One region of the Nocardioides sp. NPDC127514 genome, then DNA from elsewhere that is predicted to be linked to it. Evidence: riboswitches for the same ligand, from Rfam matches in the RefSeq annotation. Region 1 holds a riboswitch; the other holds the start of a gene.

Region 1 (5,362 bases):
ACCTCGCGGTGACGTCCCCGAGGCCGATGGCACGGGCGTTGCGTACCGCCACCGAGGCGGCGTCCTCTCCCTCGGGCTCCGCCCCGTCGCGTACGCCGTCGACCAGGGCATCCAGCGAGGCCCGGGCACCCTCGGTGTCGGCGCGCACGACCGGCGCGCTGCTCGGGGTCGGGGCGACGTACTCGCCCCCGCCGGTGAGCCGCCAGCCGACGAACCCGGCGAGCAGCATCACCAGCACCAGCGCGGCCCCGATCAGGGCCGGGCGAGAAAGAAGAGAGCCGACCGTTCGCACCTGCGAACGATCGGCCTCTTCGGGGTGCTGGGTCAAACTCAACCCGGGCGGACGGCGCCCGTGTAGGGCATCTCGTCCATCGGGGAGACCTTCACACCGGTGCTCGGGTTGGACGCGTGCACGATCATGCCGTTGCCGATGTAGATGCCGACGTGGCTGATCGGGCTGTAGTAGAAGACCAGGTCACCAGGGGCGAGCTGGTCGCGGGAGACCTGGGGTCCGCTGCTGTACTGCGCCGAGGAGGAGTGCGGGAGCGAGACGCCGGCCTGGCCCCAGGCACCCATGGTGAGGCCGGAGCAGTCCCACGACTCGGTGCCGGTGGCGCCGTAGACGTAGGCGTCGCCGACCTGGGCGAGGGCGTAGTCGACGGCCACCTTGGCGCGACCCGAGGGCGGCGGCAGGTTGGAGGGGATGCTGGTGTCGGTGGACTGGAACTCCTCCAGCTCATCGGCCTCCAGCTCGTCGAGCTCGGCCTGGGCCGCCTCGTACTTCTTGTCGATCTCGCTCTTCTTCTGCTGCATGGTCGTCTTGATCTTGGCCATCTGGGACTTGGCGTCCTCGGTGGCCTCGCGACGAACCTGGAGGGCCTCCGCCTCGGTGTTGTACCGAGCGAGGAGGTCGGCCTGCAGCGCGTTGTAGGACGAGACGGTGGAGAGACCGGCGAGGAACTCCTGCGGGTCCTCGGAGGTGATCACCTGGCCGACGGCAGAGACGTCGGAGCCCTCGAACTGCCGCAGCACGGAGTCACGGAGCTCGGCGCGGATCTTGTCGAGCTCCTTGCTCTGACGCTTCTCGTCGGAGTTGAGGTCCTCGAGCTGGTCCTTGAGGTCCTGCAGCCGCAGCTTGGCGTTGCTGTAGTCCTCGTTGGCCGCCTCGGCCTGGGTGTAGAGCTTGTCGACCTTCTTGCGAACGTCGTCGATGTCAGGGTCTGCCTGGGCGGGGGTCGCTGCGGGAATGATCCCGGCGACTCCGATGGCGGCGATGCCGGCTGCTCCGGCAATGAGTCGCTTCCGGTCGCGTGTCACGAGCGGACGGTCTCCTTGTGTGTAGTCGTTGACGCCTACCGGGTGAGCTGACGGGTTCAGGCACGACCTGCCTTACCACCGCTCCTCGATCTGGTCTCCCAGATCGCCCTTGCGGCGGATACACCCCAGATGATCGGTGTGGTTCCCCGGCTCCTGGCCCGCCCCGAAGCGGGCCTGGACTAAGCGCGACACTCGCGTGGGCCGGTTGACCCACTTCCACGAGCGCCAAGTTCCTGCGCACACTAGCCGACGGCATCCCCCACCTGCCAACCACCCACGCCCAAAAGTTCGGCTACATCCCTTCCACCATGCGCAGCGGCGGGACCAGGCCTCCTTCGGCCAGCACGTCGAGCGCCCGGCGCTCGTCGTCCTCGATGGTCAGCTCCGGCGGTGGCCCCAGAAGCACGGTGACCACGCAGTCGTGGCACGCCAAACCGCGCACGAGGCAGGTGTCACAGTCGATTCTCGTCGTCATGTGAGTGACGGTCTCACCGAGCACCGACATTTTTGCTTTCGTCCGGTTGCGTCCGGCGTGTCATCACCATCGCAGCACGGTATTCCAGGCGGCGATCGCGGACCGGGTCCCTACACTTGGCACATGGAGGTCTCCGCGTACGCGACGCTCCCCGACACGGTCCGGGGGCGCATCGTCGCGCTCACGGCCGGGGTGCTTCCCGACGTGGTGCGCCTGCCGCCCGCGCTCAAGCGGATCGCCGACTTCGCGCCCGCCCGGCGGGCCAAGGCCGGCGGCGCGATGATCGCCTCGGTGCTCGAGAGCGACGACGAGGTCCGGGAGAAGGTCGGCAGCCAGCTGCGGCCGGCGTACGTCTCCGAGGGCTCCGCCGACCACGTGGTCCTCCCCGACGATCCGGCCGAGGCGGCCGCGGTCGTCTGGCTCATCCGCCCCGACGGCTGGGAGGTCTCGCTCAAGGAGGCCCTGGACCGGCTGGAGGCCGCCGCGGTTCCGGTGGTCGACGCCGAGGTGGCCCGGCTGCGCGGCAAGCTCGCCGCGGCCGAGGACGAGCTCCGCGAGGTGCGTGCCGACCGCAAGGCCCGCCTCGACGACCTCAAGGCCGACAACACCGCCCTGCGACGCAAGCTCGGCGAGGCCCGGGCTGCCGCGCGCGAGGCGGGCACCGGCCTGGACGAGGCCCTGACCGAGGCCCGCACGGCGCTCGCCCGCGCCGAGGACGAGCTCGCCGCACGGGACCGCCAGCTGCGGCAGCTCCGCAGCCAGATCGACAAGCTGGAACGCGAGGCCGCGGCCGAGCGGCGTACGTCCAAGACGGACCGCGAGGACGCCTCGCTGCGCGCCCGGTTCCTGCTCGACACGCTGCTCGACGCGGCCGGGGGTCTGCGTCGCGAGCTGGCGCTGCCGCCGGTCACCGGCACCCCGGGCGAGCGGGTGGAGGCCGAGCTGGCCTCCGCTGACGCCGCCGCCGGTGCCGGGGTCACCAGCAGCGCCCACCTCGAGCAGTTCCTGGCGATGCCGCGGGTCCGGCTGATCGTCGACGGCTACAACGTCTCCAAGGCGCTGTGGCCCGACTCGGCGCTCGACGCCCAGCGGCTGCGGCTGCTGCGGGCGATCGCGCCGATCGCCGCTCGCACCGGCGCCGAGACGACCGTCGTCTTCGACGCCCACTCCGCATCCGTACGTCCCACCGCGGTGCCTCCTCGCGGCGTCAAGGTCCTCTTCTCCCCCGAGGGCGTCATCGCCGACGACGTCATCCGCGACCTCGTCGACGCCGAGCCCGCCGGCCGCGTCATCCTGGTCGCCACCGACGACGCCGAGGTCGTCAAGGACGTACGCCGCGCCGGCGCCCGCACCGTCCCGCTCTCCTCGCTCTCGCCCCTGCTCGGTTGATCCAGCAGGCTTCCTGCGCCACACCGGCCTGATTCGATAGGTTCTCCCGACGTTCGAATCATCGGGAGTGGGAGACCAGCGCGTGCGGCACACCCTCAGCGCGATCGCCAGGATGATCCTGTGCGCCGCGGGATTCGTGATGTCCATCTACGGCAGCGTCCAGCTCAATGCCCTCAAGTCGCCGGGATTCCGCGAGCTGCTGCACGAGTCGAGCTTCTGGGTCGCGGCCGTCGGCGGCCTGATGACCGCGATCGCGTTCGAGGCGATGCGACGAGCGCAGGTCCCCGCCGCTCCCGCTCCGCAGCCCACCGAGCCCGTCACGCCGGTCACGCCCGTCACACCCGTGACCGCCGATGAGCCCGCGAAGGACGAGAGGGACGAGCGACCCGCCGATCAGGCCGACAAGCTGAGCCTCGTCGAGGTCGTCGGTCTCGCCGCGGGCGGCGTGATCGGATCCGGCTGGCTCCTGGCCGTTCCCACCCTTCACGAGAGCCTGGGCGAGGCCGCGCTCCTCGGCTGGGCCGCCGGCGGCCTGCTCATGCTCACCATCGCGGTCGTGATGGTCGAGTTCGGGCTCATCTCCCAGCGCACCGGCGGGCTGCTGTTCCATCCGCACGACGCCTTCGGGCCGCTGGTGGTGATCATTCTCGCGGCGTCGCTGTGGATCTCGTACGCCATCAACCCGGCCGCCCAGGCGGCCGCGGCGGTCAACGGGCTGGCCGAGATCGTCCCCGCCCTGGCCGGCGACGGCGGGCTCACCGGGATCGGGTCGACCCTGGCGGTGCTGGTGACCGCCGCGATCATCGCCTTCGTCCTGCTGCCCCGACGGCTCGTCCTGCGTACGAACGCGGCCCTGACGCTGCTCAAGATCGCCATCCCGGTGATCTTCGTGGTGTTCCTGGCGCTCGCGGCCCCCGGCCGGCCGACGGCTCCGGGGACCGCGGCCGGGCCTACCACGACCGGCGTGCTCAGCGCGCTGATCACCAGCGGCGTGATCTACGCCTACATCGGCTTCCAGGCTCCTCTGGACGTGACCGGAGAGGTCCGTGGCGGCCGTCGCGAGGTGGCCAGGCGGGTGCGCTGGGCGGTCTACGGCACGGTCGTCGGCTCGTTCCTGCTCTACTCCTCCCTCCAGCTGGTCTACGCCGAGCACATGGCCGGCTCCGGGGCCGAGCACGGCACCTCCTACGCACGCCTGACCGACGCGGCCACGCTGGCCGGGGCGCCGCTCGACTGGCTGGTCGTGCTGGTCCGGATCGCCGCGATCCTGGCCCCGATCGGGTCCGGCATCGTGTTCACCTACGCCCTCAGTCGCGAGGTCTACGCGCTGAGCGCGGAGAGGTACGTCCCCAGCGGCCTGCACGAGCCGCGGGCATCACGCCTCCCCGGCCGCACCGGCGACTCCTTCTGGCTGATCCTGCTCGTCAACCTGGTGCTCGCGCTGGTGGTCCTGGTCGCGGTGGGCGGCGACTGGCAGACCCTGGCCGTGCTCAACACCATCCCGATCCTGATCCTGTACGCGGTCACCTGCGTCGTCCTGGCCGTGCGCTCCGACCTGCTCGGGACGGGTGCCCAGCGGCTGCTCCCGTTCGCGGCGTACGCGGCCTTCGTCGTCATCGCGCTGGTCGTCAACGAGTCCGCGTGGGACCGGGTGTGGAAGGGCGTGGCGGTGATCGGCTGGGGATCGCTCGTCCTGCTCGTGCTCCCCTGGCTCCATCATCTCCGGGTCCCCGGCCTGGGCTGGTACGACGCGAAGAACCACGGCGCGCGCCTGGTCTCTCGCGACCCGGCGAACCGTCCGTTCGTCGTGCTCGCGCTGTACCTGGTCGCGCTGACCCTGCTGAGCGCCGTCCGCCACCGGATCGACGACGACTCCGTGTGGAGCGTGTGGAGCCTGCGCGCCCTGGTGATGATCGTCGCCTCGGGCGCCTTCGTCCTCCTCGTCGGTGCCGGGCGCCGCTACCTCAGGCAGACCCGGCTCACGACGACCCGGCCCTGACCCACTCGGCCTCCTCCTCCTGGCCGGCGGCGACCAAGGCCTCCACGACGGCGTCGACCCGGGCCCGGTCCTGCCACCGCCCCACCGAGCGGCGCAGGACCCCGGCGCGACTCGCCTCCGGATAGCGGTGCAGGCGGAGCCGGGTGGTGATGCCGACGATGTCGGTGGGGGTGACGCTCTGC
Region 2 (5,362 bases), on a different contig from region 1:
AGGAGTACGGCTGCATCTGGACCGGGCCGGAGGACTCGGCCACCTCGGCGCGGGCCTGGGTCTTCGCGCCGCCGGTCACCCTGGACTGGGCCACGCAGATGACCAAGAGCGTGCCCAAGGGCTGCAAGGCCGCGTCGACCCCTGCGTACGGGAAGCCGTCGGTCGCCCTCACCTGCACCGACGCGAAGAAGCAGACGAAGGTGGTCCACCGCGGCCTCTTCGGCGACGCCTGGCTCTCCTGCGAGCTCACCGGCAAGGCCGGCGAGGCGCCCGCGACGGTCCAGAAGCGCGCCTCCCGCTGGTGCCTGGTGACCCTCACCGCGGCCGCCGCCGACGCCTGAGGTTCTCGATCGAGGCCCGGTCCCGGCGCGTCGTTTGCGCCGACCCAAAGTCGAGTGCTTTAATCGACTTAGTCGCTCGGGCCGGGTAGGCACCTCACCGGGCGGCGCGCGCCGCCGCGGGCACTGAGTCAGAGCAGAGCCGGCTGGCGAGAGCGGGTGGGGTCCTTAGGGATGGGGATCCCACCCGCGACGCGGGACGCGTCGGATTCAGGACCGCGACGCGAGCCAGGCCAGGACGGTGTCGGCGAACTCGGCCGGCTGGTTGCGGTGCACGAAGTGACCGACGTCGAAGTGGACGAGGTCGGCCTGCGGGATCCGCTGGGCGACCTTCTCCAGGTCCGACTGCGGGATGTGGCTGTTGCCGCCACCGGCCACGAGCAGGGTCGGCATGGGCAGCAGCTCGAGCTGCTCCCACATCCACGCGTCGTACATCGTCGCCTCGACCAGCAGAGACGCGATGCACTCCCAGTCGTGGGGCATCGGCCGTACCGGGCGCCCGGGCGACCTGCGCTGGCGCGGCGCGGGTGGCACCACGTCCTCGATGATCAGCCGGGAGACCAGGTCGGGCCGGTGCATCGCGACCAGGAGGGCGACGTTGCCGCCGGTCGAGTGCCCGACGACCACGGCGCCCGAGATCCCGAGCGCGTCCATCGCCACGATGACGTCGTCGGCGATGAGCCGGTGGGAGTACTCCGAGGCCCAGTCCGAGTCCCCGTGCCCACGCATGTCGAAGGCATGCACCCGGTGGGCATCCGCGAACGGCGGCACCACACCCTGCCACCGTTTCGCACTGCCACCGAGCTCGTGCAACAGCACCATCGGCACCCCGTCCTCAGGGCCGTAGGCGTCAAAGACGTACGCCGCGCCTCGGCCTGGGAGTGGAAGCCTGGTGCGCGTCAGCGCAACCATCGGGTCAGTTCTGTTCGGCCTTCTCGGCGCCGCGGCGCCACCGGATGCCGGCCTCGAGGAACCCGTCGATGTCGCCGTCGAAGACCGCCTGCGGATTGCCGACCTCGTAGGTCGTACGCAGGTCCTTGACGATCTGGTAGGGGTTGAGGACGTAGTTGCGCATCTGGTCGCCCCAGGAGGCGGCGACGTCGCCCTTGAGCTCCTTGATCTGCGCCTCCTCCTCGGCCTTCTTCAGCGCGAGCAGCTTGGCCTTGAGGACGATCATCGCGGCGGCCTTGTTCTGCAGCTGCGACTTCTCGTTCTGGCAGGAGACGACGGTGCCGGTCGGGATGTGGGTCAGCCGGACCGCCGAGTCGGTGGTGTTGACCGACTGGCCACCGGGGCCCGAGGAGCGGTAGACGTCGACCTTGATGTCGTTCTCGTCGATCTCGATCTCGTCGGTCTGCTCCAGCACGGGCACGACCTCGACCGCGGCGAAGGAGGTCTGACGACGGCCCTGGTTGTCGAAGGGGCTGATCCGCACCAGACGGTGGGTGCCGGCCTCGACGGAGAGGGTGCCGTAGGCGTAGGGGGCGTGGATCGCGAAGGTGGCGGACTTCAGCCCGGCCTCCTCGGCGTAGGAGGTGTCGAAGACCTCGACCGGGTACTTGTTGCGCTCGGCCCAGCGGACGTACATCCGCATCAGCATCTCGGCGAAGTCGGCGGCGTCGACGCCACCGGCGCCGGAGCGGATCGTCACCAGGGCCTCGCGGGAGTCGTACTCCCCCGAGAGCAGGGTGCGGATCTCCAGGCTCTCGACGGCCTTCTTCACCCGGCCCAGCTCGGCCTCGGACTCGGCGAGCGAATCGGCGTCGCCCTCCTCCTGGGCCATCTCGACCATCAGGCCGAGGTCCTCGATGCGGGTGCGGAGCTCGGTGAACTTGTTGAGCTCGCCCTGCAGCAGGGAGAGACGTCCGGTGACGCGGGTGGCGTTGTCCTGATCGTCCCAGAGGTCGGGCGCGGCGACCTGCTCGCCGAGGTCGGCGATCTCCTTGCGCATCGCGTCCAGGTCCAGCACCTGGCCGATGGTCTGCATCGTTGCCTGGAGCTGCTTGATCTCGGTGTCGAATTCGGGGCCTGCCACGTCTTACAGGTTACTTGACCGGTGGTTCGCCGCCCGATTCGCCGACCCCGCAAATATGCGCTCGCCCTCCGGTAGGGGAACCGGAGGGCGAGCGCCAGGGGGATATATGGGTCCCGAGAAGCCTCAGGCCTGGTGGGTCGAGCCGGCGAACCAGCCGTCCCAGGCAGCCTCTTCACGAACGGACGCGCCCGGCTTGGGGGCGTGCAGCATGATCGCCTGACCATTCTCCCAGCGCAGGAAGATGCCCACGTGGTAGACCGGGCTGCCCCAGAACATCAGGTCGCCGCGCTGGATCTGGTCGTTCGGGATCGTCGGCAGCGCAGCCGCCTGGTCGCGCGAGACCCGGGGGAGCTCGATGCCGGCGGCGCTGAAGGCGTACTGCGTCAGGCCGGAGCAGTCGAACGAGCTCGGACCGGTGGCGCCCCAGACGTACGGGTCGCCGATCTGCTCCGAGGCGACGCTGATCGCGCGCTCGATCTTGCCCTCCTGGCTCGCGGCGAAGGCCTTGGCCTCGGCCTCGGCCTTCTTCTTCGCCTCCGCGGCCTTCTTGGCGGCGATCGCTGCCTTGCGCTTCGCCTCGGCGGCCTTGCGGGCCGCCTCGGCCTTGCGCTCCTGCACCTCGACAGCCCTCTCGAGCTGCTTGATGTCGGTGAGCATCGCCGTGGGGGTGGCCGAGGCCTCCAGGGTCGGAGCCTCCACCACCTTGGCCGGCTCGACGGCCGACTCGACGGAGGTGGTCTCATGGGAGGCCGGCGCGGCGTTGGCGGCGGGGACTGCCACCAGGGCACCGGCGGCGATGCCGCTGGCGAGGGTGATGCGGCCGAGGAGCTTGCCGTGGCCACTGAGAGATCCTGCGATCGTCCGGGCGATCGAGACGTTCGGCGACCGGAACGGGCGGGGCGCGCCTCGATGGGCAGGATGAGATACGGACTTGGACATGCGTGAGTTCCTTCCCACGCCTGCGAGGTGAGCTGTCGGGTTCGGGCTAGAAGGTTGCCCGGCCATCGTGGCGATGGCTTCACCCCAAGCGACCGTCCGAGTTAGTCGCGTGGAACTTGGGTCCCCCGCTCCTGTCCCATACGTACTGCTGAGTGTGAGGGTAAAGGGGGTTCAGTAGTAGGGGCCGGCGTCCGGAGGGACAGGATTCGGCGTGTACCGGGGCCGGTCGTGCGTTCTGCACGGCTCATCCAAGGTGACATGCGATCTGGAACGGATCCAATCCCGAATGGCCGAATCTGAAGCACAAACGGCGTGTTCACGCGTGACTTTGCCGTCGTTTGTGAAACATCTCACGCACTGAACACGCGTATGACACCGTGTCGAACTTGCGTTTACTCCGCTGCTTCGAGACGGAAACCGACGCCGCGGACGGCGACGACCTTCTCCTGCACACCGGCTGCCTCGAGCTTCTGGCGCAGGCGTCCGACGGTGACGTCGAGCGTCTTGGTCGAGCCGTACCAGTTCTCGTCCCAGACCTCGGCCATCAGCCGGTCGCGGGAGACGACCTTGTCGCGGGAGGCGGCCAGGACGGCCAGCAGCGCGAACTCCTTGCCGGTCAGGGTCACCTCGCGCTCGCCGGCGTAGACCCGGTGGGCAGCCACGTCGATGCGCAGGGCGTCGTCGTCGGCGCCGGGCTCGACCGGGCCCGAGCGGCGCAGGAGGGCGCGGACCCGCGCCTGGAGGACGGCCAGCGCGAACGGCTTGGCCAGGTAGTCGTCGGCACCGGCGTCGAGCCCCACGACCAGGTCGATCTCGGCGTCACGGGCGGTGAGGATCATGATCCCGCCCTCGTAGCCGTTGTCGCGAGCGGCCTTGCAGACCTCGAGCCCGTCCATGTCCGGAAGGCCCAGGTCGAGCAGCACCAGCTCGGCGTCGTACGGAGGTGCCAGCAGCTCCAGCGCCTTCTTGCCGGAGTCGACCCAGGTGACGTCATAGCCCTCACGCTGGAGCGTGCGCACCAGGGGAGCAGCGATGTCCTCTTGGTCTTCTACGACAAGCACGGAGTTCGACATGAAGAGAACAATAGTTACAGCCCCGTAGGGCTTGTGAAGAGATCCCCCCTTTCAGATAAGCGCGTGATCACATTGTTAGGTCCGAGCTGGTCGATAGCGAGCGGATCCTCGGCCCCTTGGGCGACCTCGTCCCAGGTCACCGGGGCCGCGACCGTGGGGATCCCCTTGCCCCGCAGCGAGTAGGGACAGATCGTCGTCTTCGATCCCGAGTTCTGCGACCAGTCCAGGAAAACCTTGCCTGACCTGCGACTCTTGGTCATCGTCGCGGTCACCTTGCTCGGGTGCGCCTTCTGGAGGTCCTCGGCGATCTCCCTGGCCAGCGCCGTGGCGACGTCCGGCTCGACAGGCTCGGGCAGGGCGGCGTACAGGTGCACGCCCTTGCTCCCGCTGAGCACCGGCGTCGCGGCGAGGTCACGGGCGCCCAGCGCCTCGCGCACCAGCAGCGCCACCTCGCAGCACTCCTGCAGGCCGGCCGGCTCACCGGGGTCGAGATCGATCACGATCCGGTTCGCGCCTGCCGGGGTGCCGTCGCTGCCGACCGTCCACTGGTGGACGTGCAGCTCCAGCGCGGAGAGGTTCGCGGCCCAGGTGAGGGCGGCGAGGCTGTCGAGGATCGGAAAGGTGAGTGTTCCCTCCCTGTGGTCGGCGGTTCGGGATCCCGTTGTCGGAACGATGACCGTACGGACCCAGCTGGGCGTGCCGGCCGGTGCGTTCTTCTCGAAGAACGACATGTCGCCGACGCCGTGCGGCCAGCGGATCCTCGTCACGGCACGGTCCTGGAGCTGCGGCAGGAGCGCCGGCGCGACCTGGGCGTAGTAGTTGAGCACCTCGCCCTTCGTCATGCCGGTGCGTGGATAGAGCACCTTGCTGAGGCTGGTCAGGGTCAGGACCCGGCCGTTGACCTCGACGCGTACCTCTTCTCGTTCGACCATCACAGATCCTCCGGCTCGATGTCCTCGCGGATGCCGATGAAGCTC

The links. A riboswitch is a leader RNA that binds a small molecule or an ion and turns the genes downstream of it on or off. The one in region 1 is predicted to bind cyclic di-AMP.
Region 2: it holds a riboswitch for cyclic di-AMP, as region 1 does, so the genes downstream of both, ABTX24_RS02875 (C40 family peptidase) here and ABTX24_RS25925 (C40 family peptidase) in region 1, are expected to answer to the same signal.

What each region holds. Positions count from the first base shown of each region.
Region 1 covers NZ_JBEORF010000038.1:39,804-45,165, reverse strand. The annotation lists gene ABTX24_RS25930 (hypothetical protein) at 1-292, opposite strand, end outside; gene ABTX24_RS25925 (C40 family peptidase) at 331-1,317, opposite strand; cyclic di-AMP (ydaO/yuaA leader) riboswitch at 1,335-1,513, opposite strand; gene ABTX24_RS25920 (hypothetical protein) at 1,610-1,792, opposite strand; gene ABTX24_RS25915 (NYN domain-containing protein) at 1,916-3,181, shown strand; gene ABTX24_RS25910 (APC family permease) at 3,264-5,180, shown strand; gene ABTX24_RS25905 (hypothetical protein) at 5,161-5,362, opposite strand, start outside.
Region 2 covers NZ_JBEORF010000003.1:31,128-36,489, reverse strand. The annotation lists gene ABTX24_RS02890 (hypothetical protein) at 1-341, shown strand, start outside; gene ABTX24_RS02885 (alpha/beta fold hydrolase) at 549-1,250, opposite strand; gene prfB (peptide chain release factor 2) at 1,255-2,373, opposite strand; gene ABTX24_RS02875 (C40 family peptidase) at 2,497-3,312, opposite strand; cyclic di-AMP (ydaO/yuaA leader) riboswitch at 3,315-3,477, opposite strand; gene ABTX24_RS02870 (response regulator transcription factor) at 3,705-4,385, opposite strand; gene ligD (non-homologous end-joining DNA ligase) at 4,400-5,317, opposite strand; gene ABTX24_RS02860 (ATP-dependent DNA ligase) at 5,317-5,362, opposite strand, start outside.